Regions from separate parts of the Rhizobium sp. Pop5 genome, predicted to be linked through region 1. Evidence: riboswitches for the same ligand, from Rfam matches in the RefSeq annotation. Region 1 holds a riboswitch; each other region holds the start of a gene.
What was found. A riboswitch is a leader RNA that binds a small molecule or an ion and turns the genes downstream of it on or off. The one in region 1 is predicted to bind cobalamin.
Positions count from the first base shown of each region.

Region 2: it holds a riboswitch for cobalamin, as region 1 does, so the genes downstream of both, nrdH (glutaredoxin-like protein NrdH) here and NE852_RS13515 (ABC transporter substrate-binding protein) in region 1, are expected to answer to the same signal.
Region 3: it holds a riboswitch for cobalamin, as region 1 does, so the genes downstream of both, cobU (bifunctional adenosylcobinamide kinase/adenosylcobinamide-phosphate guanylyltransferase) here and NE852_RS13515 (ABC transporter substrate-binding protein) in region 1, are expected to answer to the same signal.

Region 1 is NZ_CP099399.1:2,263,092-2,273,684, forward strand. It holds gene NE852_RS13475 (hypothetical protein) at 1-439, shown strand, start outside; gene NE852_RS13480 (hypothetical protein) at 902-1,156, shown strand; gene NE852_RS13485 (hypothetical protein) at 1,160-1,408, shown strand; gene NE852_RS13490 (hypothetical protein) at 1,502-1,945, shown strand; gene NE852_RS13495 (hypothetical protein) at 1,967-2,533, opposite strand; gene NE852_RS13500 (PAS domain-containing methyl-accepting chemotaxis protein) at 2,949-4,718, shown strand; gene NE852_RS13505 (ABC transporter ATP-binding protein) at 4,773-5,537, opposite strand; gene NE852_RS13510 (iron ABC transporter permease) at 5,534-6,574, opposite strand; gene NE852_RS13515 (ABC transporter substrate-binding protein) at 6,571-7,587, opposite strand; cobalamin riboswitch at 7,761-8,016, opposite strand; gene NE852_RS13520 (hypothetical protein) at 8,196-9,614, opposite strand; gene NE852_RS13525 (hypothetical protein) at 9,627-10,593, opposite strand, start outside.
Region 2 is NZ_CP099399.1:3,547,914-3,558,506, reverse strand. It holds gene NE852_RS19660 (helix-turn-helix domain-containing protein) at 1-33, opposite strand, end outside; gene msrB (peptide-methionine (R)-S-oxide reductase MsrB) at 233-718, shown strand; gene NE852_RS19650 (TIGR03862 family flavoprotein) at 765-1,973, opposite strand; gene NE852_RS19645 (helix-turn-helix domain-containing protein) at 2,044-2,466, opposite strand; gene NE852_RS19640 (heavy metal translocating P-type ATPase) at 2,537-4,849, shown strand; cobalamin riboswitch at 5,266-5,491, shown strand; gene nrdH (glutaredoxin-like protein NrdH) at 5,756-5,977, shown strand; gene nrdI (class Ib ribonucleoside-diphosphate reductase assembly flavoprotein NrdI) at 5,991-6,392, shown strand; gene nrdE (class 1b ribonucleoside-diphosphate reductase subunit alpha) at 6,371-8,539, shown strand; gene nrdF (class 1b ribonucleoside-diphosphate reductase subunit beta) at 8,713-9,687, shown strand; gene NE852_RS19615 (adenylate/guanylate cyclase domain-containing protein) at 9,790-10,593, shown strand, end outside.
Region 3 is NZ_CP099399.1:2,026,373-2,036,965, forward strand. It holds gene NE852_RS12220 (TSUP family transporter) at 1-654, shown strand, start outside; gene NE852_RS12225 (nuclear transport factor 2 family protein) at 757-1,122, shown strand; gene NE852_RS12230 (helix-turn-helix domain-containing protein) at 1,122-1,916, shown strand; partial or broken gene NE852_RS12235 (glutathione S-transferase family protein) at 1,944-2,045, opposite strand; gene cobO (cob(I)yrinic acid a,c-diamide adenosyltransferase) at 2,055-2,687, opposite strand; gene cobN (cobaltochelatase subunit CobN) at 2,684-6,637, opposite strand; gene cobW (cobalamin biosynthesis protein CobW) at 6,647-7,693, opposite strand; gene cobU (bifunctional adenosylcobinamide kinase/adenosylcobinamide-phosphate guanylyltransferase) at 7,698-8,207, opposite strand; cobalamin riboswitch at 8,513-8,908, opposite strand; gene NE852_RS12265 (hypothetical protein) at 8,916-9,188, shown strand; gene NE852_RS12270 (chloride channel protein) at 9,191-10,593, shown strand, end outside.

The DNA of each region.
Region 1 (10,593 bases):
GAACCTCACCACCGCCCTCGCCCGCGATGCCGCCGTCACGGAAGCGCTCCGTGCCGTCGATGAGGCGATCGGCGATGAGCCCCCGGGCGAGCAGGCCTTCCGGATCATCGCCGCCATCAAGGCCTTGCGCCCCGACCGTTCGCCCGAGGTAGCCGAACTGGAGCGCGTCGATTACCTGGAGACGGCGCAGAGGAGCGCTCGCGCCGCCTGGAACAGCCAATATGCCGCCGGCAGCCTCGGGCCGGAATGCGATGCCGTCGCCGGCATCGATACGCCGATCGGCCGGCTGAAGGCAGTGACCTGGCGGCGCCCGTGGCGCAACGGCAGGATCGCCTGGGCCAGCGAATATTACCTCGACGACGCCCCCGTCAGCATCGCCGAAATCCGCGCCGCCGGCCTGGCGCAGCGGCCGACGACGCGCAATAGGAGGAGGGGCTGAGAGCAGCTGTGACTGCCTTTCGCGGGCGTTCGTCGCTCGCACCTGATAAAGCGAACGGCAATTGAAGGTGTGCCGTGTAGCCCCCTCATCTGCCTGCCGGCATCTTCTCCCCGAGGGGAGAAGCGGAATCGCGGCGGCCGCTCGCCTCCCTTGTAACCTCAGCTCGGGAATGAAGGCCGTGCGGCTTACCCCCTTCTCCCCAGCGGGGAGAAGATGCCGGCAGGCAGATGAGGGGGCCACACGGCACGTCCTCCATTGTCTCCCGCTTCGCGCTCAGCGCAAGCGAAGGGCAAGCAAACAGCACAACGAGCTATCCTTCCCCAAACGACACAGAGACGACCTCTCCGCGGCAACCTCAAGGCAGGTGAATTCTCCATCCATACGTTGCGATTATAACATCACAACTATCGAGACGACAAAATCCTGTCATCAACACCACCCTCAACACCGGGGAGCCCCACAATGCGCGGACAGGTCTCGCTTTTCACCGATAACACCGCCTTCAAGGCCAGCGTCTCCGGCGGCAGCGGCAAGGGCTATTTGTCGCTCGACATGGAGGCCGACGGTGTCATGGTCGTCATCTTCGCGCCGGCCGGGCGCCGCCGGGGGCTGGATCGCATCGCCGCCGTCATGAACGAGGAGTTCAACCGGCCGCTTGACGACGATGAGGAACTCGAGGCCGAACTTGCCGCAGGCATCGAAGCCCTCGGCTTCTAGCCCATGTTCGAAATCACTTTCACGCTGACGCGCGGCGACGAAGAGATCGAGCTCCTGATCGAATATTCTCTCACCCCCTACCATCCCGGCAATCGCCACGCGCGCCCCGAATTCTGCGCCCCACCCTCCGGCGGCGAGGTCGAGCACCTCACCGCCTTCCTCGACGGCGCGCCGCTCGACTTGACCGATGCCGAATACCACCTGATCGAGCGCCATATCGAGGAAACCCACGACCTCTGGGAAGCAGGCTGAGCGCGCCCGACGCTTCAGCCGTTGCCTATCGATATCCACATTGATTAAAACTCGGTCCTCGACTGACTTCGCAATGGCTCGGCAGATCATCTCATGGGTTACGATCTTCACATCACCCGCAAGACAAATTGGTTCGATCCGTCTCCGGCGATCACCCTCCACGATTGGCTGGACTATGCGGCTGGCGACCCCGAAATGCAGCACGAGGGGTATGCCGAGACGCGTGCCGGCGACGGAAATGTCGTGCGCGTGGAGCGGGCTGGGATCTGCATGTGGAAAGCTTATTCCGGCGGGGAAAATCGGCAAGGCACGGCATGGCTGACCTGGAGCAAAGGCAACATCGTCGCCAAGAATCCCGATCAGGAAACGCGCCGGAAAATGTGGCTCATTGCGCAGGCGTTTGATGCCAAGGTGCAGGGAGACGAAGGAGAATGTTACGATCAGGACGGCGAGACCATCGCGGAGCCGACCGTTACGACAGAACCCACCCCCTCTATGCCGGCAGATCAGAAACGTCCATGGTGGAAATTCTGGTAGATCGGCGGCGACAAATCGTCTTTATCTCGCCAGCGGCAATACCCGATCGCCCGCAACCAACCCACGACCGGCCGCCGCAGCGGCATGCAGGCCGAGAAGCCCGATAGCCGCGAGTGCGTTGACCAGCAGAACCCCGGCCACGACGGACGGCGAAAATGCGCCCTCGCCCGATGGCAGCACTGACGTTGCGGCAAAGAGCACGCCTTCATAGCTGACGAAGCCGGCGAGGAAGGCGCCGGCGAGCGTCACCGGCAGATCGGCGGAGAGGCGCAGCACCGCGAGGGCCGCAGCGAGCGAGGCGAATGCGGCGATGCCGATCGCAAGCCCCCAGGCATAGCTGTCCCAATCCTGGGGATAGCCGAGCACGAAATATCCGACCATCTGGTTGGCGAGCCAGGCCAGCAGAACCGCCGTCGCCGCCATCCGCCGGGGAAGCACGACCGCCGAAACCGCCGCCAGCGCCACGAAAGGCGTGACGCAGGCAAAAAGCAGGCTGAGCGCCACGCTGGCGCCCGCGATGAAAACCACCCAGGCGGCGGCGAAACCGGGCGCGGCAGGGCGCAGGGGAAGCTGATTTCGTTCGAGCATCGAAAAACTCCATTCGGCCGGGCGCATGCGCCCCTAAAAAATAATAGCAAAATCACGCGAAAATGCCAGCAAGCTCCCCCTGCTGCCAGAGAACCGAAAATGCCGGCGCGTCGCGATAAACCAGTGAAAAACCATCAGGATTTCAGCGCCACGCCTCCCGCAGAATGGAAGCCGGCTACATATTTTCGGGCAATTACCACTAGAAGTGAAGTAAGCAAAAACGCGCAACAACCAAATCACATTAATTATTCAAAAACAAATAGATAAGTCACAGTCAAAACTCCGCGAAAACGAAAGATGCTCCTGCCTGCATTTGTGCGAAAAGTCAAAATTATTGTTAAATCCGCATTAATCCGAAAGTGCAAATATTCGCTATCGTTTTTAGAGGGGGCGCCTCTTAACCTGGGAGCATAGCGTGGATATTCTTGATCGTGGTGCGAATGCCGTTGCCGTTCTTGCTTCACTCTCCAAATCCCAGGCGATGATCGAATTCGATCTCACGGGCAGGATTTTGACGGCGAACGGGAATTTCTGCCGCGCGCTCGGATATGAACTCTCCGAAATCGTCGGCCAGCACCACAGCATGTTTGTCGAGAAGGCTTACGCATCATCCGCCGAATACAAGGCCTTCTGGGCCAAGCTCGCCGCCGGCAGCTACGATCAGCAGCAGTACAAGCGCATCGGCAAGGGCGGGCGCGAAGTGTGGATCGAGGCTTCCTACAATCCGGTGATCCGCCGCGGCAAGCCGGTCAAGGTGATCAAGATCGCCACCGACATCACCAGCCAGAAGCTGATCGCGGCCGAAGACTCGGGCAAGCTCGATGCGCTCTCGCGCGCCCAGGCGATCATCGAGTTCACGCCGGAGGGCGAGATCCTCGCCGCCAACGAGAATTTCCTGAATGCGCTCGGCTACTCGCTTTCGGAGATCAAGGGCCGGCATCATTCGATGTTCTGCGAACCGGCCTATGCCGCATCGCAGGAATACAAGGCATTCTGGCCGAGCCTTGCCGCCGGCAAGCTCGCCGCCGACGAATTCATGCGCATCGGCAAAGGCGGCCGCAAGGTTTTCATCCAGGCCTCCTACAATCCGATCTTCGACATGAACGGAAAGGTCTTCAAGGTCGTCAAATTCGCGACCGACGTGACGCCGCGCGTCGAAAACGTCGAACAGCTCGCCGCCTGCTTGACGAATCTGTCGAACGGCGATCTCTCGCAGACGATCGCATCACCCTTCATTCCGTCGCTGGAGCGCCTGCGCACCGATTTCAACAGCGCCTCCGACAAGCTCAAGCATGCGATGGCGACCGTTGCCGACAATGCCAAGGCGATCTCCTCGAGCTCGGAGGAGATCGGCAGCGCTGCCGACGATCTGGCCAAACGAACCGAACAGCAGGCCGCTTCCGTCGAGCAGACGGCCGCGGCTCTGGAAGAGATCACCACCACCGTCAAGGATGCGAGCAAGCGCGCCGGCGAGGCGGGCGAGTTGGTGACCCACACCAAGGCCCATGCGGAGCATTCGGGCCAGGTGGTGAAGGACGCCATCGAAGCCATGGACCAGATCGAAAATTCGTCGCGCGAGATTTCCAACATCATTGGCGTCATCGACGAGATCGCCTTCCAGACCAACCTCTTGGCGCTGAATGCCGGCATCGAGGCGGCCCGCGCCGGCGAAGCCGGCAAGGGCTTTGCGGTCGTCGCCATGGAGGTGCGCGAGCTGGCGCAGCGCTCCGCCAGCGCCGCCAAGGAGATCAAGACGCTGATCACCGCCTCCAGCGGCCATGTCGCCACCGGCGTGACGCTGGTCAGCAAGGCCGGCAGCGCGCTCGAGGAAATCGCCACGCAGGTTCACGATATCAACGGCAATGTCGTCGCGATCGTCAAAGCCTCGCGCGAACAGTCCACCGCGCTCGCCGAAGTCAACCGTGCCGTCAACACCGTCGACCAGAGCACGCAGCAGAACGCCGCCATGGTCGAGGAACAGACCGCCGCCAGCCACAGCCTCGCCCGCGAGGCCTCAGCCCTTTTCGAACTCCTCAGCCATTTCCGCTTCGACGACGCGCCGAGAGGGACCAATGTCTCGGCCCTTTCCGACATCAAGTCGGCCTCGCCGAAGCCGTTCCAGCGGCCCCGCCCGGCAAGATCCCACGGCTCGGCCGCCGTGGCGGAAGGCTGGCAGGATTTTTGATTGCCCGAAGCGGTGCCGGAGGCTCAGGCGCGGCATCTGCGCCTGCCGCCATCCTCAGTCCATCAGATATTGGATATGATGCCGGCCGTGCACGGCCGATTTCTGCACATGGGCACGAACACCGAACACCCGACCGATCAGCTCTTCCGTCAGCACGTCCTCCGGCGTGCCTGAGGCCACGACCTCACCCTTGCGCAGTACCACCAGCTTGTCGCAGAACATCGCCGCCAGGTTGAGATCGTGCAGCGCGACGACCGAGGTGATACCGAGCCTGGCGATCAGCGAGAGGATGTCGAGCTGGTGCTGGATATCGAGATGGTTGGTCGGCTCATCAAGCAGCAGTTCGCTCGGCGACTGCGCCAGCGATCTTGCAATGTGCACGCGCTGGCGCTCGCCCCCCGACAGCGTCTGCCAGAGCTGGCCCGCCCTCTCCCGCATGTCCACCCGCGACAGGGCCTCCTCGACGGCGGCATCGTCTTGCTCACCCCAGGGCATGAGCAGCCCGCGATGCGGCGTGCGGCCGAGCTGCACCACATCGCGCACGGTCAGTTGCGTATCGGTCGTCGACTGCTGCTCGACGAAGGCGATACGGCGCGCAAGCGCGACGCGCGACAGCGAGGCGATATCGTCCTCGCCGAGACGGATGATACCGCTACGGACCTTGCGCAGCCGGCAGATCAACCTCAGGAGACTCGATTTGCCGGACCCGTTCGGCCCGAGCAGGCCGAGCACCTTGCCTCTTTCCACCGTGAGGCTGACGCCGTTAACGATGACGGTGTCGCCGGCGGCAAAACTCACCGCTTCGATCTTGATGCTCATGCGCTTCTCCGCACGCGATAAAGGATGATGGCGAAGGCCGGCGCACCGAAGAGCGCCGTGACGACGCCGACCGGCAGGATCTGCTGCGGTATAAGGATGCGCGAAACGATATCGGCACCGACCATATAGATCGCACCGCCGAGTGCCGTTGCCGGCAACAGCTGCCGATGCCCTGGCCCAACGAGAAAGCGGGCGGCATGGGGTATGACCAGACCGACGAAACCGATCGAGCCTACCATGCTGACAACACTCGCCGTCATCGCCGCAGTCAGGCCGAAAAGCATGATCTGGACGCGGCGCACGGCAATGCCGAGCGAGGCGGCTGCGTCCGTGCCGAAGGCGAAGGCGTCGAGCGCCCGCACATGGGCCATGCAGATGAAAAAGCCGGCAAATGCGATCGGCACCGCGAGATAGACATCCGGCCACCGCACGCCGCTGAGCGAACCCAGCAGCCAAAACAGAACGCCGCGCGCCTGCTCGGCATTGGCCGAGGTCGTCACGATATAGGAGGTGAGCGCATTGAAGAGCTGCGAACCGGCGACCCCGCAGAGGATGATGCGTTCGCCGGTGCCTCCTGCTCCTGTCGCCAAAAAGCCGACCAGAAGGAACGCGACGACCGCGCCGACGAAGGCGCCGCCCGACAGACCGAGAACGCCGTAGCCGAAGCCGAGAATCATCACGCAGACCGCCCCCGTCGAAGCGCCAGCGGAGATGCCGAGCACATAGGGCTCGGCCAGCGGATTACGCAGCAGCGCCTGCAGGATCGCGCCCGAGAGCGAAAGCGACGCACCGGCGCTGGCGGCAACCAGCGCCCGGCTGAGACGATAATCCCAGACGATGCCCTGGTGGATACGACTGAGCACGAATTCCGTGCCGAACAGGCGGTTCGAGACCGCCTCCGCCGTCGTCGCCAGCGGTATCGAGATCTCTCCGATGGAAACGGCAAGGCTGATCATCAGCCCGAGAAGAAGAAGGGCTGCGATGGTGAGCGCGGCAAGCGCCCACCATCCCTGTTGCCTGAACGATGCTGCTCTCACTGCGAGAGGCCGAAGGACTTGATGCCGTTCGCCAATGTTTCGATGCCGTCGATCGTGCGGATCGTCGGGTTCATCGATTGCGCGTCCATCATCACGAAATGCCTGTTTTTCACCGCATCCAGTTCCCTGGTCACCGGATCGTGCTCAAGGAAATCGATCTTCACCTTGGGATCGTCGGCCGCATAGCGGCGCCGATCCATGGTCGCGACTACGATGACGGCGGGGTTCGCCTCGGCGATGGTTTCCCAGCCCACCAGCGGCCATTCCTCCTGGGTGGTGACGACGTTGCGGGCGCCGATCGTCTTCAGGATGTAGGCCGGCGCGCCGTTCTTGCCGGCGATGAAGGCATCACCGTTGACCTCCTTGCTGGAGAACCAGAAGACGACCGGCAGGTTCTTGCCCGATGCATTCGATATGGAGGTGACGGCATCGGCTTCGCGCTTCTTCAACTCCTCGATCAGCGCATCGCCATGCTCCCTCACGTCGAAGATTTCCGAGAGCTCGGCGATCTCACGGTAGACCAGCTCCATCGTGAACAGCTCCTTGCGCACGCCGTCGCCGCCATCGGTGTTGACCTTGGCAACGCAATCGGCCGGCGAAAGATAGGTGTTGATCCCGAGGTCCCCGAACTGGTCCCGCTTGCCGACGGAGCCCTGCGCGCCGACATGCCATTCGAACTCGGCAGCCACCATGTCCGGCTCCTGCCCGACAACGGATTCGAAGCTTGGATCGTTGTCGGCAAGTCGTTTGATCCGACTGTTGGCATCGGCATATTGCGGCAGCACGGGACCGACCCAAACAGCCGTGCCGACGATCCTGTCGGCAAGGCCTAGCGAAAAGAGAATTTCGGTCATGCCCTGGCCGATCGAAACGATCTTCGTCGGCGCTTTGCGGAAGGTCACCTCCTTACCGCAATTGCTGACGGTGAGCGGATATTGGGTGGCGGTAAGGCCCGGTGCCGCAAGGCCGATCAGCCCGAAGGCGAATGTCATGGTGGCGAGAAACTGGCGCATGAAAACCTCGATTGAAAGGGAAAGGAGCATGGCTTCGCCGCGCGGCCCAAGGGCGGGCGCGCGCGCAAAGCCTAGCCGCAGGCGGCCCAATCGAGACGGATGCATGCCGCAGTTCGGCGAAGGGTCAGAAGGTCAATCATGTCTGCTCCTTGTCCGGGCATCCCCGCCCGGTTGATTGGATCGTGATTGACGGCAGGTCTCCTGGCTCGCGAATATCCGCCGCTCATCAGCCTTCCCGCGATAGCTCGCAGTGGCCGGGCCCGAAGGCCCCAGGAAATGCCGGCGCGCCGGCACTCCCGATATGAGCGACAATCCGCTTACAGTTGCGGGGGCAGCCACGGTCTCGGTCCCTCTTGGGGTCGTCCTCACCGTGTTCCCTATTAATTCCCTCGGAGTCATCCTCGGGAAACCGTCACGCCCAGTTACGTCGCAGATCCGCTAGACGTCAATGATTATTGCGGGGATCGCACCGACGCCGTGAAAAATAAGGCTGGATGCATGGCGCGGGCCGTCATTCGGCGCGTTCAACACCGCTCGTGGAAGGTCTTGGACATGGAACCGTTATAGCCATAATGGGAAACCTTCACGTCTTCCCACAGTCCAGCCGACTACGCCTCGGCCATGAATTTCCGGATGGCGGCTTCGAAGGCGTCGGCGGATGTCAGCGCTTTGTTGCCTGCCGTTCCCGAATAATAGCTGTCGCCGCGCTGCAGCTGCACGCCGCGGTGTCCCGTCATCGCTTCGAGAACCGGCATCGCCGCCCATTCCTGCGCCACCGCCAGGGCGAATTTTTTGAACTGCGCGTCGCTCCTGTCGGATTTCAGGAAAGCCTCGCCTCCCCTGACCGTCATCAGCAGGTGAAAGCCGATCTGGTCTTGGGCCTCTGGATCGAAAAGCCGCTCTTGCGTCAGGCCCGAGGGGGCGACATTGCCGCCCAGCGTTCCCATGATGATCTGGTATTTGCCGCAGGCGTCCCGCCCATGCAGCGTCGCCTGATAGGCCTGAACCTGCGCGATGCTCATCGCGACGAGCCGGGGGTTGTTTTCGTTCTTTATGCGATCGACCACGGCGTTGTAGTTGCCCGCGGCTTCATACCGTCCGATGAAATCGAGGAAACCCAGGACGCCGGGCCGGATATCGGGGCTGCCGCCGTTGATCATGCCATCGACGGAGGAAAGCTGCACGAGATCGGTCAGCCGCTTCACCACAGCCCGCTTGCCGCTTTCGAATTCCGCCTTGATCGCCGCCACGACATCGGACTTCTTCGTGTCGGATTTGCTGGGAAAGAGCTTGGGATTGGCGTTGACAGTCGCTGCCGAGACGGCCCTGACGTCATCGACCGTCTTCGACACGGCATCGCCGTCGTCAAGCTGGGCGAAGCGAACCGCCGCATCCTTGCCGATGCGGTGGCCAAGCCGCAGCAGCCAGGCCGGCGGATCGAGGTTCGAGATCTTCGATTTCAGCGCGCGCTGCAGCCGATTGGCAAGGGCGGCGGCAAAGAAGCACTGCGCCTGCGGCTTGATCCGGTCGGCATCGGCAAACCCGCGCAGAACCTCCTGATAGTCCTTGTCCTTCAGGAGAGACGACCAGACATCCGGATCGAAGCGATAGGGACCGATCGGCCCGGCAAGATCGGCATCGGCGCCATCGCGCCCTTGCGCGTCGGTATTGGTCCAGCCGCTCTCGGCCCATGCCAGCAGCAGGAGATATTCGACATTCATGCCGCCGGCATCGAGAAAGCCGGAAAGCGCCCGCGCGGCAAGCGCCGAGTCTTCATAGAATTCCAGATCGGAGATCGGCGGGAACTCGATCTTCACCTCGTCGGCGGTCAAAACAGTCAGGCTGCCCTGGTCGATCCACCACGTCGGATCCGTCTCGCCTTCCCGCGTGACCTTGAGGCGTCCGTTCTCAACCGTGCCGTCGCCGACGAAGCGGGAAAAGCCGATGCCCAGAACTTCCGTCGCATCCGTTGCATCCGCCGCATTGAAGAGTTTCACAAAGGGTCGATTGGTTCGATAGATATTCATCGCGTGCCCCCGCTAGCTGAATAGCTTCATGAAGAGTTCGTAGTCGATGTAATCGCCCTTCGGCAGCGCCAACGCTGCCCGCTTTTTCCCGATCGCCGTGCGCAGCCCGGCGTCTATCCTGGTCTCCCCGGTGCTGATGCTGACGCCGAGCTTTTCGGCGACCAGCAGAAGGTTCTGGGCACGCCCCGAGGCGACAGATGCCGTCGTCGTGGTCTCTTCCCGCGCCGGCGCGTCGTAGAGGAATCCGCGCTCGACAACGGTCTTGTAGCCGAGAGAACTGCAGCTGTCCGTATGCAGCAGATACAGGATATCGCTCGACGACAGGCCCTGATTCAATTCGGCGTCCGTCAAACCCTTTTTCGAGATCATTCTGCGCCACACGTTGATGGCCGCTCGCGTGCCCTGGCCGAAATTCCCGTCGCGCGCGGTGCAGAGCGCCGATTGAAGCCGCATGACCTGATCGCTCGTCAGTTCCTTTTCGACGGCGCTGACGGCGCCATCCACCGACGGCGTTTTCGGGGTCGGCTTCAGCCCTTTGCCGGACTCGAATTTATTGATCCCTTCGATGGTCCCGGTGATGCGGTTGACCACCTTGCGGGCATCCGCATCGAAATCGACCTTGTTGCCGTCGATGCTGGCTGCCGCCAGCGCATTGAAATCCGAGTTGATCGCCAGCGGCGTGCAGAGCCACTGATATTCGCGCCAGACCCGGATGAGTTGCGGGCTCGAGGTGATCGTTCTCGACGCAGCCGCCTTTTCGAAGGCGGCCTGCCGCTCGTCGACGATCTTCAGGATGTTTTCGACCGTCATGCCCTGCAAGGGATCGATCCGCGAGGCATCGTAAAATGCATTGGCCGCCGTCGAGGACAGTATCAGATAAGAGAACAGCCGCGTTCCCGCCCCCTCGAGCGTCAGGACGCCGCTGACGAAGGCCTGGATCGCGGAATTGGTGCTCTTGAACCGGCTCTCGCGCATCCGC
Region 2 (10,593 bases), 1.3 Mb from region 1:
GACATGCTCTGCATGCGCTGATTGTTCGTGCATCTGCTCCTCCCACGGAACTTCAGCACAGTCTGATAGAAAAGCCGCTGGTTTGCAATCAGGTGGCGCGTGGCTGTTGTCAGTGTGCGGCGAAGGGCGCGGCATCACATTTCGGTGTTTGAGCGGTGAGAATGTAACAAAGACTTCTCCCGCCCGTATTTCCCTACAGAACAAGCCTTTGCCATATGGGGAGATCCCGATCATGCTGAACAGACGATTGTTGCTGATGACTACCGTTTTCGGGGCGCTTGCCCTTCGCTCTGGCCTGGCCGGCAAGGCGATCGCTGCCGAAACGTTTGCAGTGACCCACACCGATGAGGAATGGCGTAAGCTGCTGACGCCGGATCAGTTTGTCATCCTGCGTCAGGCTGGGACGGAAAGTCCCTTTACCAGCGCCCTGCTGCATGAGGAGCGGAAAGGAAATTTCGCCTGTGTCGGCTGCGACCAAAAGCTCTTTTCTTCGGCAACGAAATTCGATAGCGGCACCGGCTGGCCGAGCTTTTGGGCACCGCTCGACCATGCCGTTGGCACCACGAACGACACCACTTTCGGGATGGCGCGCACAGCGGTCCATTGTAGCCGCTGTGGCGGCCATCTCGGCCACGTCTTCGACGATGGTCCGAAGCCAACCGGACTTCGCTACTGCATGAACGGCCTTGTCCTGACATTTCATCCAGCCTCGGCCTGATTGAAGCAAGTTCTTGTTTGCTGTTCAGGGCTGCGAGCGCCAGCGCCTATCCGTGCAGCCACGCATCGATGCCGCGCGCGGCGGCGCGGCCGGTCGCCAGGCAGGCCGTGAGGAGGTAACCGCCGGTCGGCGCCTCCCAATCGAGCATCTCGCCGGCGGCGAAGACGCCCGGCAGAGCCTTCAACATGAAGCTCTCGTCGATGCCGCTCCAGCGGATGCCGCCGGCAGACGAGATTGCCTCGCCGATGGGCCGCGTGTCGAGAACAGGCACGGGCAGGGCCTTGATGATGCCGGCGAGCCGCCCGGGATCGGTCCGCTCGCGTTCGGGCACGAGTTCCCGCAACAAAGCCGCCTTGACGCCGTCAAGACCGGCGCCCTTGCGCAGGCGGTTTGAAAAGCTCGATTTGGCGCCCTGCCGCGCAAGGTCGCGCGCCAGCCTTTCGATCGGCCGGCCCGGTGCAAGGTCGAGCGTCAGGACGGCACTGTCATCGCTCCGTAACCGGTCGCGCAACGCGGCTGCATGAGAGTAAACAAGGCTGCCCTCGATGCCGCTTTTTGTAATGACGAATTCGCCGGGAAGCGTGCCGGCCTCGGAGGCGGCGGTGACCGACTTCACCGGTTCGCCGGCGAAACGCTCGCTGAAGCTTGCGCTCCAGCCGACGATGAAGCCGCAATTGGCGGGCTGGAAGGCGTCGATCTCGACGCCCCTCTCCGAGAGTAGGGGCAACCAACCGGCATCGGAGCCGAGGCGCGGCCAGCTTGCGCCGCCGAGCGCCAGCAGGGCAGCATCGCAATGGACTGTGACGCGTCCCTCCGGCGTTTCGAAAACATAGCCCCCTTCGGCAAAGCCGGTCCAGCGATGGCGGGTGCGCAATGTAACGCCTTGGTTTTCCAGCCGCCGGAGCCAGGCGCGCAGCAGCGGAGAGGCCTTCATCACCTTCGGGAAAACCCGGCCAGAGGAACCGACGAAGGTCTCGGTCCCGAGCCCTGCAGCCCAATCCCTGACATCAGCGGGCGTGAAGGCATCGAGGGCCGGGCGCAGATGGGCGGAAGCCGTGCCGAAGCGCGTGGCGAAACGGGCATAGTCCTCGGAATGCGTGATGTTGAGACCCGATTTGCCGGCCAGCAGGAACTTGCGGGCGAAGGTCGGCATGGCGTCATAGACGGTCACCGCATGGCCGGAGAGCGAAAGCAGTTCGGCGGCCGCAAGGCCTGCCGGGCCGCCACCGATGATGGCAATCCGCTTCTGGTTCATGGGTGCCTCGCGCGATTCTGTCTCAGGCAGTTTTGGTGCGGGCGCGGGTCACCTTCAATGGCGCAAGCCGTCAATGGTGCGAATGCCTGCACTGGCCGTGGTCGGCGAGGACTTCGATGACGCGGCATTGGTCGACGCGGCCATGGCCGCAGCCTTCCACCATGGTTTCCAGCTCGGCTTTTAGCGCCATCAGGCTGCGGATGCGCTGCTCGACCTCGACGAGGCGGGCCTTGGCGATGGCGTCGGCCGAGGCACAGGACTGGTTCGGATCGTCCTGCAGGGTCAGCAGCGTGCGGATCGCCTCGATCTCGAAGCCGAGCTCGCGGGCATGACGGATAAAGGCGAGGCGGCTGATGTCGGCGGGCTCGAAGGAGCGCTGGTTGCCTTCGCTGCGGTTCGGCGCCGCAAGCAGGCCGATGCTCTCGTAATAACGCACCGTCGGCACCTTCACGCCGCTTTGGCGCGCAGCTTCACCAATCGTAATCTTTTTCATTATTTTTCTCTTGCACCTCTAGTCGCTAGAGGATGTAGGAGAGATGCTTCTGTTTGGCAAGGAAGCGACGATGGCTGAAACGAGCGAGACGCGATACCGGGTCGGCGGCATGGACTGCGCCGCCTGTGCAACCAAGATCGACACGGCGGTCCGGCGCGTGGCTGGTGTTGCCGATGTTTCCGTCTCGGTGATGGCGGGCACGATGACCGTCCGGCATGACGGCAGCAGTGACCTCAAGGCGATCGAGAAGAGGGTGACGGGGCTCGGCTATTCAGTCGCGCCGCTTGCCGCAGGTGCGGCGCCTGCGCATGAACACGGCACGCATGACCATCACGACCATGACCATGGGCACGATCACGCGGGCCACGACCACGATCACGGCGATCATGCGGGCCATGATCACGATCACGAAGGTCATGATCACGACCATGCCGGCCATGACCATGATCATGGGGATCACGACCACGCTCATGGTGAAAAGGAAATCGAGGGCCTGCACGGGCACGACCACGCGCCGATGTCCGGCCCCTGGTGGCAGAGCAAGAAGGGGCGGCTGACCATCCTTTCCGGTGCAGCGCTCGTTGCCGCCTATGCCGCCGGCCATCTCGTGCCGGCAATCGCCCCCTATGCCTTCATCGTCGCCATGCTGGTCGGTCTCGTGCCGATCGCGCGGCGTGCGGTCATGGCGGCCCTATCGGGCACACCGTTTTCGATCGAGATGCTGATGACGATCGCCGCTGTCGGCGCCGTCATCATCAATGCCGGTGAGGAAGCGGCAACCGTCGTGTTCCTGTTCCTTGTCGGCGAGATGCTGGAGGGTGTGGCTGCGGGCAAGGCGCGCGAAAGCATCCAGTCGCTGACGACGCTGGTGCCGAAGAATGCGCTGCTTGAAGACAATGGGCAGACGCGGGAAGTGCCTGCGGAGAGCCTCGCCGTCGGTGCGATCATCATGGTTCGCCCCGGCGACCGCATCTCGGCAGACGGCGTCATTGTATCAGGCGAGAGCGCGATCGACGAGGCTCCGGTGACGGGCGAAAGCACGCCGGTGCGCAAGGGCGTGGATGCCGTCGTCTTCGCCGGCACGGTCAATGGCGATGCGGTGCTCAGGGTTCGCGTCACGGCGGCCGCCGCCGACAATACCATCGCCCGCGTCGTCAAGTTGGTGGAGGAAGCGCAGGAATCGAAGGCGCCGACGGAGCGCTTCATCGATCGGTTCTCACGCTATTATACGCCGGGCGTGGTGGTTGTCGCAGCCCTCGTTGCGGTCGTTCCGCCGCTGTTTTTCGGCGGTTCATGGAGCGAATGGATCTACAAGGGGCTGGCGCTCCTCTTGATCGGCTGCCCTTGCGCCCTCGTCATCTCGACGCCGGCGGCGATCGCTGCTTCGCTGTCGGCCGGCGCCCGGCGCGGGCTCTTGATGAAGGGCGGCGCGGTCTTGGAAACGCTCGGCAAGGTGACGATGGTCGCCTTCGACAAGACGGGTACGCTGACGGCAGGCAAACCTCAGGTGACCGACATCGTTTCCTTCGGCTTGAGCGAAGCGCAGGTCCTGTCGCGCGCGGCGGTGCTGGAGCAAGGTTCCAGCCATCCGCTGGCGCTGGCAATCCTCAATCGCGCCAAGGCCGGCGGCGTTCCCGTGCCGCCGGCCTTCGAGCTGGAGGCGCTGCCGGGCAAGGGCGTCACCGGCAAAGTCGGGGGCGAGACCCTGGATCTGCTGTCGCCGTCCGCAACTCGCGAGCGCGGGGCGCTCGATGGAGAGCAGGATGGGCGCATCACGGCGCTGAATGACGAAGGCAAGAGCGTATCGGTGCTGCTCGTCAATGGCGCAGCCGCGGGCCTGATCGCCATGCGCGACGAGCCGCGCGAGGATGCCGGGGCTGGACTTTCCGCGCTCAAATCGGCAGGCGTGAAGGCAATGATGCTGACGGGCGACAACAAACGCACGGCGGCGGCCGTTGCCGGCATGCTCGGCATCGACTGGCGCGGCGAGATGATGCCGGAGGACAAACAGCGGGTCGTCGGCGAATTGAAGCGTGAAGGCTTCACCGTCGCCAAGGTGGGCGACGGCATCAACGACGCGCCGGCGCTGGCGGCGGCCGATATCGGCATCGCCATGGGCGGCGGCACGGATGTGGCGCTGGAGACGGCGGATGCCGCCGTGCTGCACGGGCGCGTCGGGGACGTGGCGCGGATGATCGCGCTTTCCAAGCGGACCATGCGCAACATCCTGCAGAACATCACAATCGCGCTCGGCCTGAAGGCGGTCTTCCTCGTGACGACGATCGCCGGCATTACCGGGCTCTGGCCGGCAATCCTCGCCGATACCGGCGCCACCGTGCTGGTGACGATCAATGCGCTCAGGCTGCTTCGCTTAAAGGGATGAATTTTTCCCGAATGGCGATGTAAAGACCACCGATTTGGGCGCGATCGAGAATCCAAACCGCGGAGCGGGCCATCGCTTAGGCCGGCTCTCAGTTTGTCGACAAGGTCTCTCCGTCATGCTCGGCCTTGTGCCGAGCATCTGACCGCTGTAATTGTTTGACAAGAAACCATTTATTTTCAGGTGCTTAATTGAGCGGCGCAGATCCTCGGCACAAGGCCGAGGATGACGTTGCGAGTTTTGCATGGCTTGTCCCAGCCTGGGAGTTGGCGACAGGCCGGGTCTCTTTATCGGACCCTTCTCTACAGCGTCTTTTCGTTAAGCCTTCGTTATCCCTGTTTTTCACAGGAATGCAGTGATTTCAAACCTCCCGTAACGCGATGCACAAACCATCCGTTGACGCGAATTGGGATTCGCGTACTATATCTAGTGTTTGAGGTTCCTTCGATTCGTGAGGATCGGGGGCTAAGATGGGAATACGGTGCGCTTCGCCATTACGGCGCGGCAATGCCGGAGCTGCCCCCGCAACTGTGAGCGGCGAGCAACTGTCCGATTTCAGGTCACTGGAGCATGAGGTTCCGGGAAGGCTGGGCAGGGTGCTTCGACCCGTGAGCCAGGAGACCTGCCTCGAACGAAACGTCCACGGGCGGGGTGTCCGGAAGGTCGCGTGCATGAAGACGGAATCTATCCGTGCCTGTTGCACTGCCCCCGAACATCCGCATGAGCACTTCGGGGTTTGAAGTCATGTCGAGAACATCAAGGCCGCCACCCGCGCACATCCTGCGAGGGATGCTATTGGGCGTTTAAAGCGCCAACTTTGCCAGATCATTATCAAACTTTGCCCCGGACGCCGCATGGCGCCCGATCCCAGTCCTGCGTCCTGAATTCATTGACATCACGAGGAACATGATGAGCGTTACCGTTTACAGCAAGCCTGCCTGCGTTCAGTGCACCGCCACCTATCGCGCCCTGGATCGCCTGGGGGTAGACTATGACATCGTCGATATTTCCCAGGACACCGAGGCGCTCGATCGCGTGCGCGGCATGGGCTACATGCAGGTTCCGGTCGTCGTTGCCGGCGAGAACCACTGGGCGGGCTTCCGTCCCGATATGATCAGCGCGCTCTCCTGATCGGAGAAGAGCGGTGGGGCTGATCGTCTATTATTCCAGCCGATCCGGGAATACCCATCGTTTCGTCGAGAAGCTGGGATTGCGCGCGGCGCGCATTCCCCTCAGCGCTGAAGATATCCACATTCGCGAACCCTACGTGCTGATCTCGCCTACTTATTGCGGGGACGGCGGTAAAGGGGCCGTGCCCAAGCAGGTGATCCGTTTCCTCAATGATGCGGAAAACCGCTCCAACATCCGGGGCGTGATCGCCGCGGGCAACAGCAATTTCGGCGAGACCTACGGGCTTGCCGGCGATGTCATCTCGAAGAAGTGCCAGGTGCCGTACCTCTACAGGTTCGAGCTCCTGGGAACCTCCGAGGATGTCGCCAATGTCAAAGATGGGATGGGACGATTTTGGACACGGGAACAAATTTGACGCGGGATGTGGGCGCAAAGCCGCTGAAGGCTGCGGAAACGCTCGATTATCACGCGCTGAACGCGATGCTGAACCTCTATGACGACGAGGGCAAGATCCAGCTCGACAAAGACCGAATGGCGGCCAAGCAGTATTTTCTGCAGCATGTGAACCAGAACACGGTGTTCTTCCATAACCTCAGGGAGAAGCTCGATTATCTGGTCACTGAAGGCTATTACGAGCAGGAAGTGCTCGACCAGTATTCCTTCAATTTCGTCCGTGACCTGTTCGACCAGGCCTATGCCAGGAAATTCCGGTTCCCCACGTTTCTCGGCGCCTTCAAATATTACACCAGCTACACGCTGAAAACCTTCGACGGGAAGCGCTATCTGGAGCGCTACGAAGACCGCATCTGCATGGTGGCACTGACTTTGGCCCGCGGCGACGAGACCCTTGCCCGCGACATGGTCGATGAGATCATTTCCGGCCGGTTCCAGCCGGCGACGCCGACTTTTTTGAATGCCGGCAAGAAGCAGCGCGGCGAGCTCGTCTCCTGCTTCCTTTTGCGTGTCGAGGACAATATGGAATCGATCGGCCGGTCGATCAATTCGGCGCTGCAACTGTCGAAGCGCGGCGGCGGCGTGGCGCTGTCGCTGACGAATATTCGCGAAGCCGGCGCGCCGATCAAACAGATCGAGAACCAATCCTCCGGCATCATACCCATCATGAAGCTGCTCGAAGACTCGTTCTCCTATGCCAACCAGCTCGGCGCGCGCCAGGGCGCGGGCGCGGTCTATCTCCACGCCCATCACCCCGACATCATGCGCTTCCTCGATACCAAGCGCGAAAATGCCGACGAGAAGATCCGCATCAAGACGCTGTCGCTCGGCGTCGTCGTGCCCGACATCACCTTCGAACTCGCCAAAAACAATGAGGATATGTACCTCTTCTCGCCCTACGACGTGGAGCGCGTCTACGGCGCGCCGTTCACCGAAATCTCGGTGACGGAGAAGTACCGTGAGATGGTGGCGGATGCCCGCATCTCCAAGAAGAAGATCAAGGCACGCGAATTCTTTCAGGTGATCGCCGAGATCCAGTTCGAGAGCGGTTATCCCTACATCATGTTCGAGGACACGGTGAACCGGGCGAACCCGGTCGCCGGGCGCATCTCCATGAGCAATCTCTGCTCGGAGATCCTGCAGGTGAGCGAGGCGAGCGAATACAATGACGACCTCTCCTACCAGACGATGGGCAAGGATATTTCCTGCAATCTTGGCTCTCTGAACATCGCGGCGGCGATGGATTCCGCCGATTTCGGCAAGACGATCGAAACCTCGATCCGGGCGCTGACGGCAGTTTCCGACATGAGCCACATCTCCTCGGTGCCTTCGATCGAAAAGGGCAATGACGAGAGCCATGCGATCGGCCTCGGACAGATGAACCTGCACGGCTATCTCGCCCGCGAGCGCATCTTTTATGGCTCCGAGGAAGGCGTCGATTTCACGAATATCTATTTCTATGCGGTGACCTATCACGCGATCCGCGCTTCGAACCTGCTGGCGGTCGAGCGGGGCACGAGCTTCAAGGGCTTCGAAAATTCGAAATATGCCTCCGGCGACTATTTCGACAAATATATCGAGCAGGAATGGAAGCCGGCGACGGAGAAGGTTCGCGCAATTTTCGACGATGCCGGCATCCACATTCCGACGCAGGAAGACTGGGCGGCGCTCAAGAAAACGGTGATGGCTTCCGGTCTCTATAACCAGAACCTGCAGGCGGTGCCGCCGACAGGGTCGATCTCCTACATCAACCACTCCACCTCCTCGATCCATCCGATCGTCTCGAAGATCGAGATCCGCAAGGAAGGCAAGATCGGCCGCGTCTATTACCCGGCGCCGTTCATGACCAACGACAATCTCGATTATTACCAGGACGCCTATGAGATCGGGGCGGAGAAGATCATCGACACCTACGCGGCGGCGACCCAGCATGTCGACCAGGGCCTGTCGCTGACCTTGTTCTTCCGCGACACCGCAACCACGCGCGACATCAACAAGGCGCAGATTTACGCCTGGAAGAAGGGCATCAAGACGATCTATTACATTCGCCTTCGCCAGATGGCGCTGTCCGGCACGGAGGTGCAGGGCTGCGTTTCCTGCACGCTGTGAATTGATTTCGGCCGCGAGCCGTTGAGCAAATGGCCCCCTCATTCGCCTGCCGGCACCTTCTCCCCGATGGGGAGAAGACATTTGCGGCAGACGCGACATCCCCTCTCCCCTCGGGGAGAGGGCGGGGTGAGGGGGCTCCGAGCGCAATCAGATATTGGAAGGACTTAATCACCATGAACATCGCCGTAAAGCCAATCAGCCGCGTGCGCGCCATCAACTGGAACCGCATCGAGGACGACAAGGATCTCGAAGTCTGGAACCGTCTCACCGGCAATTTCTGGCTGCCGGAAAAAGTGCCGCTTTCCAACGACATTCCCTCATGGGCAACGCTGACGCCGGCAGAGCAGCAGCTGACGATCCGCGTGTTCACCGGATTGACGTTGCTCGACACGATCCAGAACGGCGTCGGCGCCATTAGGTTGATGGAAGATGCCGCGACGCCGCACGAGGAGGCGGTGCTTTCCAACGTCTCCTTCATGGAGGCGGTGCATGCCCGCTCCTATTCCTCGATCTTCTCGACGCTGTGCTCGACACCCGATGTCGACGACGCCTATCGCTGGTCTGAGGAAAACGAGTTCCTGCAGCGCAAATCGGCGCTGATCATGGAGCAATATGCTTCAGGCGACCCTTTGAAAAAGAAGGTCGCGAGCGTCTTCCTCGAAAGCTTCCTGTTCTATTCCGGCTTCTACCTACCGATGTACTGGTCGAGCCGCGCCAAGCTCACCAATACGGCCGATATGATCCGGCTGATCATCCGCGACGAGGCCGTGCACGGTTATTATATCGGCTACAAATTCCAGCGTGGGCTGGAGCGACTTGGCAATGAGCGGAAACAGGAGATCAAGGACTTCGCCTTCGACCTGCTGCTTGAGCTCTATGACAATGAGGCAAGATATACCGAAGCTCTCTATGACGGCGTCGGGCTGACCGAGGACGTCAAGAAATTCCTGCATTACAACGCCAACAAGGCGCTGATGAACCTCGGCTATGAAGCGCTCTTCCCGGCCGAGGCCTGCAAGGTCAATCCGGCGATCCTGTCGGCACTGTCGCCGAATGCCGACGAGAACCACGACTTCTTCTCCGGTTCGGGTTCCTCCTATGTCATCGGCAAGGCGGTCGCGACCGAGGACGAGGACTGGGATTTCTGAGACTTAATTTCAGCTTCCCCTTATCATTTGCCTCTTCATCGACCACATTCAGCGAAACTGGATTCGGTACTCGCCGAAAGTGTGGTTTAGCGGGAGTTTCTGATGTCGTCTTTTCTGAACAAGGCCAAAGCTGCCGTTGAAACGGACGAGGGCATCTGGCCGGTCCGTCGGAGGCGGATTCTCGACTGGCTGGTGAACGAGACGCGCGACGAGCGCTTCATCGACAACATCCTGGTGGAAATGTGCGGGAAGCTGATGGCGGCAGGGGTGCCGGTCGCCCGCGCGACTTTGCATTTCAGGACGAACCATCCGCAATGGATCGGCGCCCGTATCCTCTGGAAGGAGGGCCTGACGGAGGCGAAGATCAACACATTCGCCTATGGTATCGAAAATACACCGGAGTTCCTGACGAGTCCGATCAATGCGATCCATCAGGGTGCCGAAGAGATCCGCAGACAGCTGGAAAGCATAGCCGACGGCGACGCGGATTCATTCTACCGGGAACTGCGCGACGATGGCCTCACCGAATATATCGCCTGGCCGGTTGAACACACGTTCGGCAAACGGCACGTCGTGACATTTTCCACCAGCCGGCCGGGCGGTTTTACGAATGAGCACGTCGATTTCCTGCGCGATCTCTTGCCGGCGCTGACGCTCGTCAGCGAGATCAGGCTGAAAAACATCATGGCGCGCACGCTGCTGCAGACCTATGTGGGGCCGCATGCGAGCGAGCAGATCCTGTCGGGGGTCACGACGCGCGGCAGCGGCGCGACCGTCGGCGCGGCCATCATGATCTGCGATCTGCGCGACTTTACGGCGATCTCGGATCTCTGGCCCCGCGACGATGTCATCCATCTGCTGAACGATTATTTCGATGCCATATCGGACCCGATCGAACGCTATGGC
Region 3 (10,593 bases), 240 kb from region 1:
CTGCAGACGCTCGGCACCAACAAGGTGCAATCGATCTTCGGCGCCGCCTCGGCAACCCTGGCCTATGCCCGCAAGGGCCATGTGCAGCTTCAAGAACAGCTGCCGATGGCGCTGATGGCCGTCATGGGCGGAGCGATCGGCGCTGCCCTCGCAACCATCGTGCCAGGACAGGTGCTGCGGGCGATCATGCCGGTGCTGCTGCTCGCGATCGCGATCTTCTTTGCCGTCAAGCCGAACCTCAACGACCTCGACAAACACCGTCTCATTACGCCCTTCGCCTTCGGCCTGACGCTGGTGCCGGCCATCGGCTTCTACGACGGCGTTTTCGGCCCCGGCACAGGCTCCTTCTTTATGCTGGGCTTCGTCACACTCGCCGGATTCGGCGTGCTGAAGGCCACTGCCCATACCAAGCTTCTGAATTTCGGTTCGAACCTCGGCGCGCTGATCGTCTTTGCAAGCTTCGGCGCGATCCTCTGGAAGATCGGCCTGCTGATGGGTGTCTGCCAGTTTCTCGGCGCCCAGCTCGGCTCACGGCTTGCCATGCGCATCGGCGCAAAGCTCATCAAGCCGCTGCTCGTCATCGTCTGCGTCGCCCTTGCGATAAAGCTTCTCGCCGATCCCGCAAATCCGCTGCGTGTCTGGATCGGACTCTAACCAATCGCCTTTCATTACCTCTGGCGTAATTGATAGGGTGCACCGCCTTCGCCCATGATCGCCCTGCCTGGAATTGACGGGCGATCAAAAGGAGATGACCCGATGAACGACGCAAAGACCACCGCCGAGCGCTACCTCGCCATCTGGAACGAGACGGATGCAACGCGCCGCCGCGCTCTCATCGCCGAGAGCTGGGCCGAAGCGGCAACCTATGTCGATCCGCTGATGCGCGGGGAAGGCCATGAGCAGATCAATTCGCTGGTCGAGGCCGTCCAGAGCCGCTTCCCCGGCTTCCGCTTCGATCTGATCGGCACGGCCGATGGCTACGGCGACAACCTGCGCTTCTCCTGGGGCCTCGGCCCTGAGAACGGCGAAGCGCTGATCAAGGGCACGGATTTCGCCGAGCTCGAAGACGGCAGACTGAAATCCGTCCGCGGCTTCATCGACCAGCTGCCGGAAGCCGCCTGATGAACCCGGCCGCCCGCTCTCTCGGAGATCACCTGCGCGAATGGCGCCAGCGCCGCCGTATGAGCCAGCTGGATCTCGCGCTCGAAGCCGATATTTCCCAACGGCACCTGAGCTTCATCGAGAGCGGGCGCGCGACCCCGAGCCGCGAAATGCTGCTGCATCTGGCCGAGCGTCTGGACGTACCGCTCCGCGACCGGAACCCGCTGCTGCTGGCGGCGGGTTTCGCCCCGGTCTTTGCCGAACGCAAGCTGGACGATCCGGCCCTTGAGCCGGCGCGTCGCGCCATCGACATGGTGCTGAAAGGCCACGAACCCTTCCCGGCCATCGCCATCGACCGTCACTGGACCCTTATTGCCGCCAACGCCGCCATCACGCCGCTGCTCGAAGCGGTTGTCGATCGATCGCTGCTGGAGCCACCCCTCAACGTGCTGCGCCTCAGCCTGCATCCGCAGGGCCTTGCCCCTCAGATCGCCAATCTCCCGGAATGGCGCGCCCATCTTCTCGACCGGCTGCGCCAGCAGATATCGGTCTCCGGCGACCCGGTGCTGGAAAAGCTGTTGAAGGAGCTGCTCTCCTACCCCGCGCCCGAATCCACTGGCGAGACCCATGCCGACCATGCCGGCATCGTCGTTCCACTAACGCTGTCGACGAAAGCCGGCCTGCTCTCCCTCATCTCGACAACGACCGTCTTCGGCACGCCTGTGGATATCACCCTGTCGGAACTCGCCGTCGAATCCTTCTTTCCGGCCGATCCGGAAACGGCCGCCATCCTGCGCAGCCTCGCCCTCAACTGACACTCGCAAGCCTCGGACGGATCTCAATCAGCCGGCCGATGCGGCGGTGAAAACCGCCAGCTGAGCGTCGAAAGCACGCTTGAACGCCGGCCGCGCTTCGCCGCGGGCGACATAGGCGGAGAGGTTCGGACTGGAGGCCTAGAACTCCACGCCCGGCTGCCCCTTGATTCCGGAGCGGAAGGGATGCTTGATCAGTTCCATCTCGGTCACCAGATCGGCAATCTCGATCAGCTCATCCTTGGCGTTGCGCCCTGTCAACACGACATGCGTCATATAGGGCTTCTCGGTCTTCAGGAATTCCACCACCTCGTTGATATCGAGATAGTCGTAGCGAAGCGCAATGTTGATCTCATCGAGCAGCACCATCGAATTGCGCTCGTCGCGGATCAGCTCCTTGGCCTTTTCCCAGGCGACACCCGCAGCCGCCACGTCCCGCGCCCGGTCCTGCGTCTCCCAGGTAAAGCCCTCGCCCATCGTGTGGAACTGGCAGACATTGGAGAAATGCTTCTCGATCAGGTCGCGCTCGCCCGTCCACATCGCGCCCTTGATGAACTGCACGACAGCCGAAGGCTTGCCATGGGCGATGTGGCGGAAAATCATCCCGAAAGCAGCCGACGACTTGCCCTTGCCCTTGCCGGTATGGACGATGATCAGGCCCTTCTCATCCGTCTTGGTCGCCATGATCTTGTCACGCGCGGCCTTCTTCTTCGCCATCTTCTCGGCGTGACGGGCATCGTCCTTCTCGGCTGGTACGACTGGCTCTTCGGTCATGGTTGGCTACCTGCTCTTTTCTTGCTTTCGTTGATATCAGTGAGATCGAATTGCGCGGAGTTGCTGAGCGGCGTCCAGAGCCCCCGCTCGATTGCCTCCATCAGCCGCTCCTTCATCTCGGAAAGCGCCGCCGGGTTCTTCTCGGCCATGAAATCGCGCACTTTGGGATCGCCGACGAAGGCCTGATAAACCGCCTCGAAATGATGATTGCCGACAGCACCGGTGGTCGCAGCAAAAGCGAAGAGGTAATCGACCGTCGCTGCAATCTCGAAAGCGCCCTTATAACCATGGCGCATGACGCCCTCGATCCATTTCGGATTGACGACGCGCCCGCGCACCACGCGCCCGATCTCTTCCTCCAGAGAGCGGATAACAGGCTTCTCCGGCCTGGAATGATCATTGTGGTAGATCGCCGGCCGCACCCCGCCAAGCTCTTCGGCCGCCGCCGCCATGCCGCCTTCGAACTGGTAGTAATCATCGCTGTCGAGCAGGTCGTGCTCGCGATTGTCCTGGTTCTGCACGACGGCCTGAATGGAGCGCAGCCGCTCCTCGAAGACCCCGCGCTCGGCCCGCCCCTCTTCACCCGCGCCATAGGCATAACTGCCCCAGACGAGATAGGCTTCGGCAAGATCGGCCCGCCGCTCCCAGTCCTTCTCGTCGATCAGCGCCTGCAGGCCAGCGCCATAGGCACCGGGCTTCGACCCGAAGATACGATACCCCGCCCGCTTTGCCGCGGCCTTCTCGTCGAGCCCGGCTGCGGCCAGCCGCGCCGCCTCGCCGCGCATGCGCCCGGCAATCGGATTGTCAGCCGCATCCTCGTCCAAAGCTCCGACGGCACGGATCGCCTTGTCGAACAGCGCGATCTGCTCCGGGAAGGCATCGCGGAAGAAGCCGGATATGCGCAGCGTCACATCCACCCGCGGCCGCCGCAGCATGGCGGGCGGAATGATCTCGTAGCCGGTGACGCGCCGCGAAGCCATGTCCCACACCGGCTTGACCCCGATCAGCGCCAAAGCCTGGGCAATATCGTCGCCGCCGGTACGCATGTTGGAGGTGCCCCAGGCCGTCAACCCGAAGGAGACGGGCCACTCCCCGTGATCCTGCACGTAGCGGCGGATCAGCAATTCCGCGGATTTTTTCCCAAGCTCATAAGCCGCCGGTGTCGGCACTGCCCGGCTGTCCACCGAATAGAAATTCCGCCCCGTCGGCAAGACGTCCGGCCGCCCGCGCGTCGGCGCGCCGGAGGGGCCAGGCGGCACGAAACGGCCATCGAGACCGCGCAGCAGACTGGTAATCTCCGCCGGGCCGCTGGCAAGGATGGAGGGTTTCAAGCGGGCCTCGATTTCATCCAACACGGCTTTGGTTTGGGACCAGAGGGTTGGGCATTCCAATTCCCCGGAAACGAGCTTGGCGGCGAGCAGCTCGATGCGCTCGACGGTGTCGCCGTTCGTGCGCCAGGGGGCGTCGAGGAGGTCGATAAGGATTGGCGGCCTTGGGCCAGCCCAAGGGGCGGCCATGTCGCAGTCGAGAGGATCGAAGGGACACTGAAGTGCGCGACTCCCCTTCTCCCCAGCGGGGAGAAGGTGGCCCGAAGGGTCGGATGAGGGGGCCACAGACTCGGCTTCGCCTGCGCTCAGCCGCTCGCTCCTGACGTCGCTCGCCTCCTCATCTGTCCTGACGGACATCTTCTCCCCGCTGGGGAGAAGGGGGAAAGCCAACACATCCCCCGCAATCGACCGCTGCAAACTCGCATCTCCACCCTCACCCAGCCCGCGCGGCACCCGCGCCAGGGCCACGGTGAGATCCGTCAGCAGCCGCCCCTCGGGCGACACCCCGAACACATGCAGCCCATCCCGGATCTGCATCTCCTTGAGATCGCAAAGATAGGCATCGAGCTTCTTCAGCGCCTCGCCTTCACTCTCGCCTTTCGCAATCCCCGCGTCACGGTCCAGCCCGATATCGGTAACAAGCTCGAGGATTTGCCGGGACAGCAACCGGATACGCCTGGGATCACCGCCCGAGGCTTCGTAATATTCATCGACCAGCGCCTCCAGGTCCTTAAGCGGCCCGTAGCTTTCGGCCCGCGTCAAAGGCGGCGTCAGATGATCGATGATGACGGCGGCCGTGCGGCGCTTGGCCTGCGTACCCTCGCCGGGATCATTGACGATGAAAGGATAAAGATGCGGCAGCGGCCCAAGAATAGCCTCGGGATAACAGGCTTCCGACAGCGCCAGCGCCTTGCCCGGCAGCCATTCCAGATTGCCGTGCTTGCCCATGTGAATGACGGCATCGGCGCCGAACTCTTCGCGCAAAAAGGCATAGAAGGCGAAGTAACCGTGCGGCGGCACGAGATCCGGCGAGTGATAGCTCTCCTTCGGATCGATATTATAGCCACGCGCCGGCTGGATGCCGACGAGCAGGCCACCAAAGCGGGCAAAGGGCAGCGCGAAAGCGCCATCCCGCATATAGGGATCAGCCTCGGGATCGCCCCAGCGCGCCGTCACCTCATCCTGAATCTGACTGGGAAGAGACGCAAAGAAGCTCCTGTATCGACTCAGGGAAAGCCGCTCGCGCACCACCTTGCCATCGAAGCCGGAATTGGTCGGCCCCGCCATCAGATGCCGCATGAGCGCATCGCCATCGGCGGGAATATCGGCAATGGGATAACCGGCCTCCGTCATCGCCCGCATCACCTCGATCGTGCCGGCCGGCGTATCCAGGCCGACGCCATTGCCGAGCCGCCCGTCCCGGTTCGGATAATTCGCCAAGACAAGCGCAACACGCCGTTCCGCCGGCGGCCGCTGCCGTAGCCGCGCCCAGTTGGCGGCAAGATCAGCGACATAGGCCATGCGCCCGGCATCCGGCTCGCTGGATACGATATTGGCCTCGACCGCGGCATCGTAACGGGCGGCCGATTTGAAGGAGACGGCACGCGACAAAACGCGGCCATCCACCTCCGGCAGCGCGACATTCATGCCGAGATCGCGGGCCGAGAGCCCCTGCGACGAGGCCGCCCATGCCTCCCGCGACGAGGCCGAAAAGATCGTCTGCAGCACGACCGCGTCATTCGCCTCCAGCACCGTCGGCTCGCGATCGGCGCCCGGTGCGGAGACGGCAAAGCCCGTCGTATTGATGACAACATCGGGTTTAAGGTCGGCGAAGATGGATTCGAGGATGCCCTTGGAAACGGGATCCTTGAGGCTGTAGGCAAAGACCGGCAGCGGGCGGAGGCCTTCCGCCTGCAGGGCTTCGACCAGGGCTTCGACGGGTTTTGTTTCGCCGCTTTGGACGAGGGCGCGGTAGAAGGCGATGGCGACGGTGGGGCGTTCCGTAAGTTCGAATCTCACCTCTGCCGTCGGCACGCCCGAGACAAGCCTCTCCCACTCTTCAACCCCAATCAACCCCCGCTCCGGCCACCAGATCCCCGCCTTCATCAACGGCGCAGCCGGCGCCGGCTTCTCCTCACCAGACAGCATTGCCGCCGCATAGGCCAGAAAGCCCCGCGCATTGGCATCCCCGCCCTCGATCAGGTAAGCCCACAACGCATTCAGATCCTCCAACGCCACATTCGAAAACGGCGTCAGCCCGGCATCCGGCTTGGAATCCCCAGGCAGCACCGCAATCAGTGCCCCGCTGCGCGCCGCCACCGCATGCAGCGCCTCCAGCGCATAGTGGAAATAGCTTGCCCCACCCAGCGCCCGCACGATGATCAGTTTCGCATGCCGCGCGGTCCGCTCGACGTAAGTATCGACCGACATCGGATGCTTCAGGCTCATCAGGCTCGCAAGCCTCAGCGAATACCCCGCCATCCCACCGGCATGAGCCGCGGCAATCGCCGCAAGCTCGGTGTCGGCGGCCGACAGGAACAGGATATCGCCCGGCGACTGGCCGAGGTCGATCGCCTCGTCCCCGTCACTGATCGTTCCCTGCTGGGCCAGAAGCAGATGCATTTAATATCCTCAGACGAGCGCTTCGATCGCCTTGCGCACCGCGTCCTGATCCATCTCGTGCAGGCCGATGACGACGAGGCGGGTGCTGCGGGCTTCACCCGGCGCCCAGGCGCGGTCGAAATACTGGTCGATGCGGGCACCCACGGCCTGCAGCTGCAGGCGCATGGGCTTGTCGGAGACATCGATGAAGCCCTTGAGGCGCAGCACATCATGCTCGGCGATGATGCCCTTCAGCTTCTCGACGAATGCTACCGTATCGGCGACCGCGCCAAGTTCGACGACGAAACTGTCGAATTCGTCGTGATCATGCGGCTCGCCATCCTCATGCTCCAGCTCGTGATGGGACTTGCGGTTGACGATATCGTCTTCGGTGCCGACACCGAGGCCGAGCAGCACGCTTGCCGGCACCTCGCCATTCCGGGCCTCGATCATCACGGGCTTGCGGACAATGCGCGAGGCGACCTCGCTCTTCACGCGGCCGAGCCCGTCGGCGTCGATGAGATCGGTCTTGTTCAGCACGATCAGGTCGGCGCAGGTCAGCTGATCCTCGAAAAGTTCTTCGATCGGGCTTTCATGATCGAGCGATTCATCCTCGGCGCGGCGCGCATCGACGGCATCGTGGTCGTCGGCAAAACGGCCGGCGGCAACAGCCGCGCTGTCGACGACGGTGATAACGCCGTCGACGGTAACTTCGCTGCGGATATCAGGCCAGTTGAAGGCGGCCACCAGCGGCTGCGGCAGCGCAAGTCCCGAGGTTTCGATGACGATGTGATCGGGGCGCTGGTCGCGCTCCAGAAGCTTGGTCATGGTCGGGATGAAATCGTCGGCCACCGTGCAGCAGATGCAGCCATTGGTGAGCTCGATAATATCGTCCTCGGTGCAGTTCTCCGCCCCGCAGCCCTTCAGCACATCGCCATCGACGCCGAGATCGCCGAATTCGTTGATGATGAGTGCGATCTTCTTGCCGCCGGCATTGGTAAGCAGGTTGCGGATCATCGTCGTCTTGCCGGCGCCGAGGAAGCCGGTGATGACGGTTGCGGGAATTTTCTGCTGCATGGAACTAACCCTTCATTTTCAGCGGCAGTCCTGCCGCGATAAAATAGACGTCGTCGGCATTGGCCGCGATCATTTGGTGCAGCCGGCCGGCATGGTCGCGAAATTGCCGCGCCATGCGGTTCTCGGGCACGATGCCGAGGCCGACTTCGTTGGAAACGATGACGAGCCGTGCCTTCGCTTGGGGCAACCAGGCGGCGAGCGCAACGGACTGGGCGATGATATCGCGCCCCTCCATCATCAGATTGGTGAGCCAGAGTGTGAGGCAGTCGACAAGAATCGCCCTGCCTTCGCCATCGATGGCCGTAAGCCGCTCGGCAAGCTCCAGCGGTTCCTCATGCGTGGTCCAGGATGGGCCGCGATCCGCCTTATGCTGGTCGATGCGCGCCTGCATTTCATCGTCCCACGCCCGGCCGGTGGCGATGTAATGACGCTCGAGGCCGGTCGCCGTGACGATGTTTTCGGCAAAACGCGATTTACCGGAGCGGGCGCCGCCGAGGATGAAGGTGGTGCTCATGCTCGGACGCCTTCTGCAGCGGAGGGTGTTGCACCCCCCTCTGTCCTGCCGGACATCTCCCCCACAAGGGGGGAGATCGGCAAGAGGCGAGACCATCGCCTTACGTCAGTTGTTTGGGGAGATCGTCGCCGCGATTCCATCTCCCTCCTTGTGGGGGAGATGTCCGGCAGGACAGAGGGGGGTACCGCATACTCGACGCACAAGGCCGAAAGCCCCACATCTGCCACCAAAGGCAGCGCCGAATTCAATCGTTCAGCCAAAACAACCTCCGTGCTGGCAGCGGGCCTCTTGCCCAGGGTTGGGCTTTTCGCCCGGCACGGGATGGCAGGTCTCCTGGCTCGCGGGTATCGGCCGCGACCGGGACGACCGTTTCCGGTCGCCCCTGATCGTGCCAGCGGATCTGCCTCGCCTTCCCGGCTGCATCTCGTGAAAAGGTGGACGATTCGTAGAAATAGAGGCGTCCGACCCCGGTTGATCACCATGCATTTCCAGTGGCTTTTCCGGCATCTCCTCCGCTCCGCCCGCCCGCACCATTGCGGGCTGCCGACGAAAAAGGCTCGATGCCGGATGCAAGACCCTGACCGCTCTACAGTCGCGGGGTCGGCTGTGATGAAAGCGCCCGGCTTGGGTCCGCCTCGTCACATTCCCTTTTCATCCGGAAAGCGTAACGCCGATCCGGAACCATCCGTTATATCCGATGATGGTCAGATGACCATCATCGTGGGATGGTCAGGCGACCACCCTTTATATCAAGGATGGTTAGGCAAGCTCCGGGGTGAAGTCAACCGGCCTTGGCACGCCGGAATGGCCAGCGAGCCGGCAGGCAAACGCCGACACGACTTACTCTACCTAAAATATCGTCATTTATCAGAGGCTTATGTCATAAAAATTTGTCTGGCACGCCGGCTTTTTGCCGCAATTGCATCGCAAGCGGACCCGGCCTTCACCCTTGACCCGGCCTCTCCCTGCCTAGTTGTCTAGCCATGCTCATGAAATTGGATCGGCGCCGTCTCCGCGCGCTGCGTGTTTTCCTCGATCCCGGCCGTTTGCGCGTTCTGACGCGACGCAGCGAAATCGGCCTGTCGTTGGCCGGCGCCGTCGTCGGCATCGCTTCGGGACTTGCCGTCACCGGCATGAGTTTCGTTTCGAACGAATTGCACCAGCTGATATTCGGCATAGCAGACAGCGAGAGGTTGAGTTCATCTGACATCGACGACAAGCTGCTGTTGCTGACCGCGCCCGTCATGGGCGGCGTCCTGCTCGGGCTGCTGCTCCTGGTGCTGGCGAAACGGCGCAAGAAGCCGATGGTCGATCCGATCGAGGCCAATGCCCTGCATGGCGGCCGTCTTTCCCTGACCGACAGCATCATCGTTGCCGTGCAGAACCTGCTCTCCAACGGTTTCGGCGCCTCCGTCGGCCTGGAAGCCGGCTATACCCAACTTGCCGCCGGCCTCGCCTCGAAATTCGGACTGAAGCTGCAGCTTCGCCGCTCGGACCTGCGCATCCTTGTCGGCTGCGGCGCAGCCGGCGCCATCGCCGCCGCCTTCAATGCGCCGCTGACCGGCGCCTTCTATGCCTTCGAGCTCATCATCGGCACCTATACGATCGTGTCGCTGACGCCGGTCGTCACCTCCGCCCTCGTTTCCACACTCGTCGCAAGGCTGCTTGCCGATGGCGATTTCACCATCGATATCGGCAGCTTCGGCTCGGTCGTGCCTGCCGATTATATCCCGGCGCTGCTGCTCGGCGTCTTCTGCGCCGGCGTCGGCATTCTTATCATGCAGGGCGTCGCCTTCATCGAGGAGGTGGCGCGCAAGAGTTCGATCGCGCCGCCCTTCCGCCCTGCTCTCGGCGGCATTATCGTCGGCCTTCTGGCGATGATCTCGCCGCAGGTGCTTTCGGCCGGCCACGGCGCGCTGCATCTCAATCTGTCGCGCGACGTCGCGATCCCGGCGCTGATCGGCCTCTTTCTCTTGAAGTCCCTCGCCTCAGCGATTTCGATCGGCTCGGGCTTCAGAGGCGGCCTGTTCTTCGCCTCGCTGTTCATGGGCGCCCTGCTCGGCAAGCTCTTTGCCTATTGCGGCCCCTATTTCGCCGCGACGACCCTGACGCCCGCCATCTATGCCGTGGTCGGCATGAGCTCGCTTGCGGTCGCCGTCATCGGCGGGCCGCTGACCATGACCTTTCTCGCGCTCGAAATCACCGGCGACTTCCCGATCACCGCGCTGGTGCTCGCCGCCGTCATCACCTCTTCGCTCGTTGTGCGCTCGACCTTCGGCTATTCCTTCGCCACTTGGCGCTTCCACCTGCGCGGCGAAAGCATCCGTAGCGCCCACGATGTCGGCTGGATCCGCAATCTGACGGTGGACAAGCTGATGCGATCAGA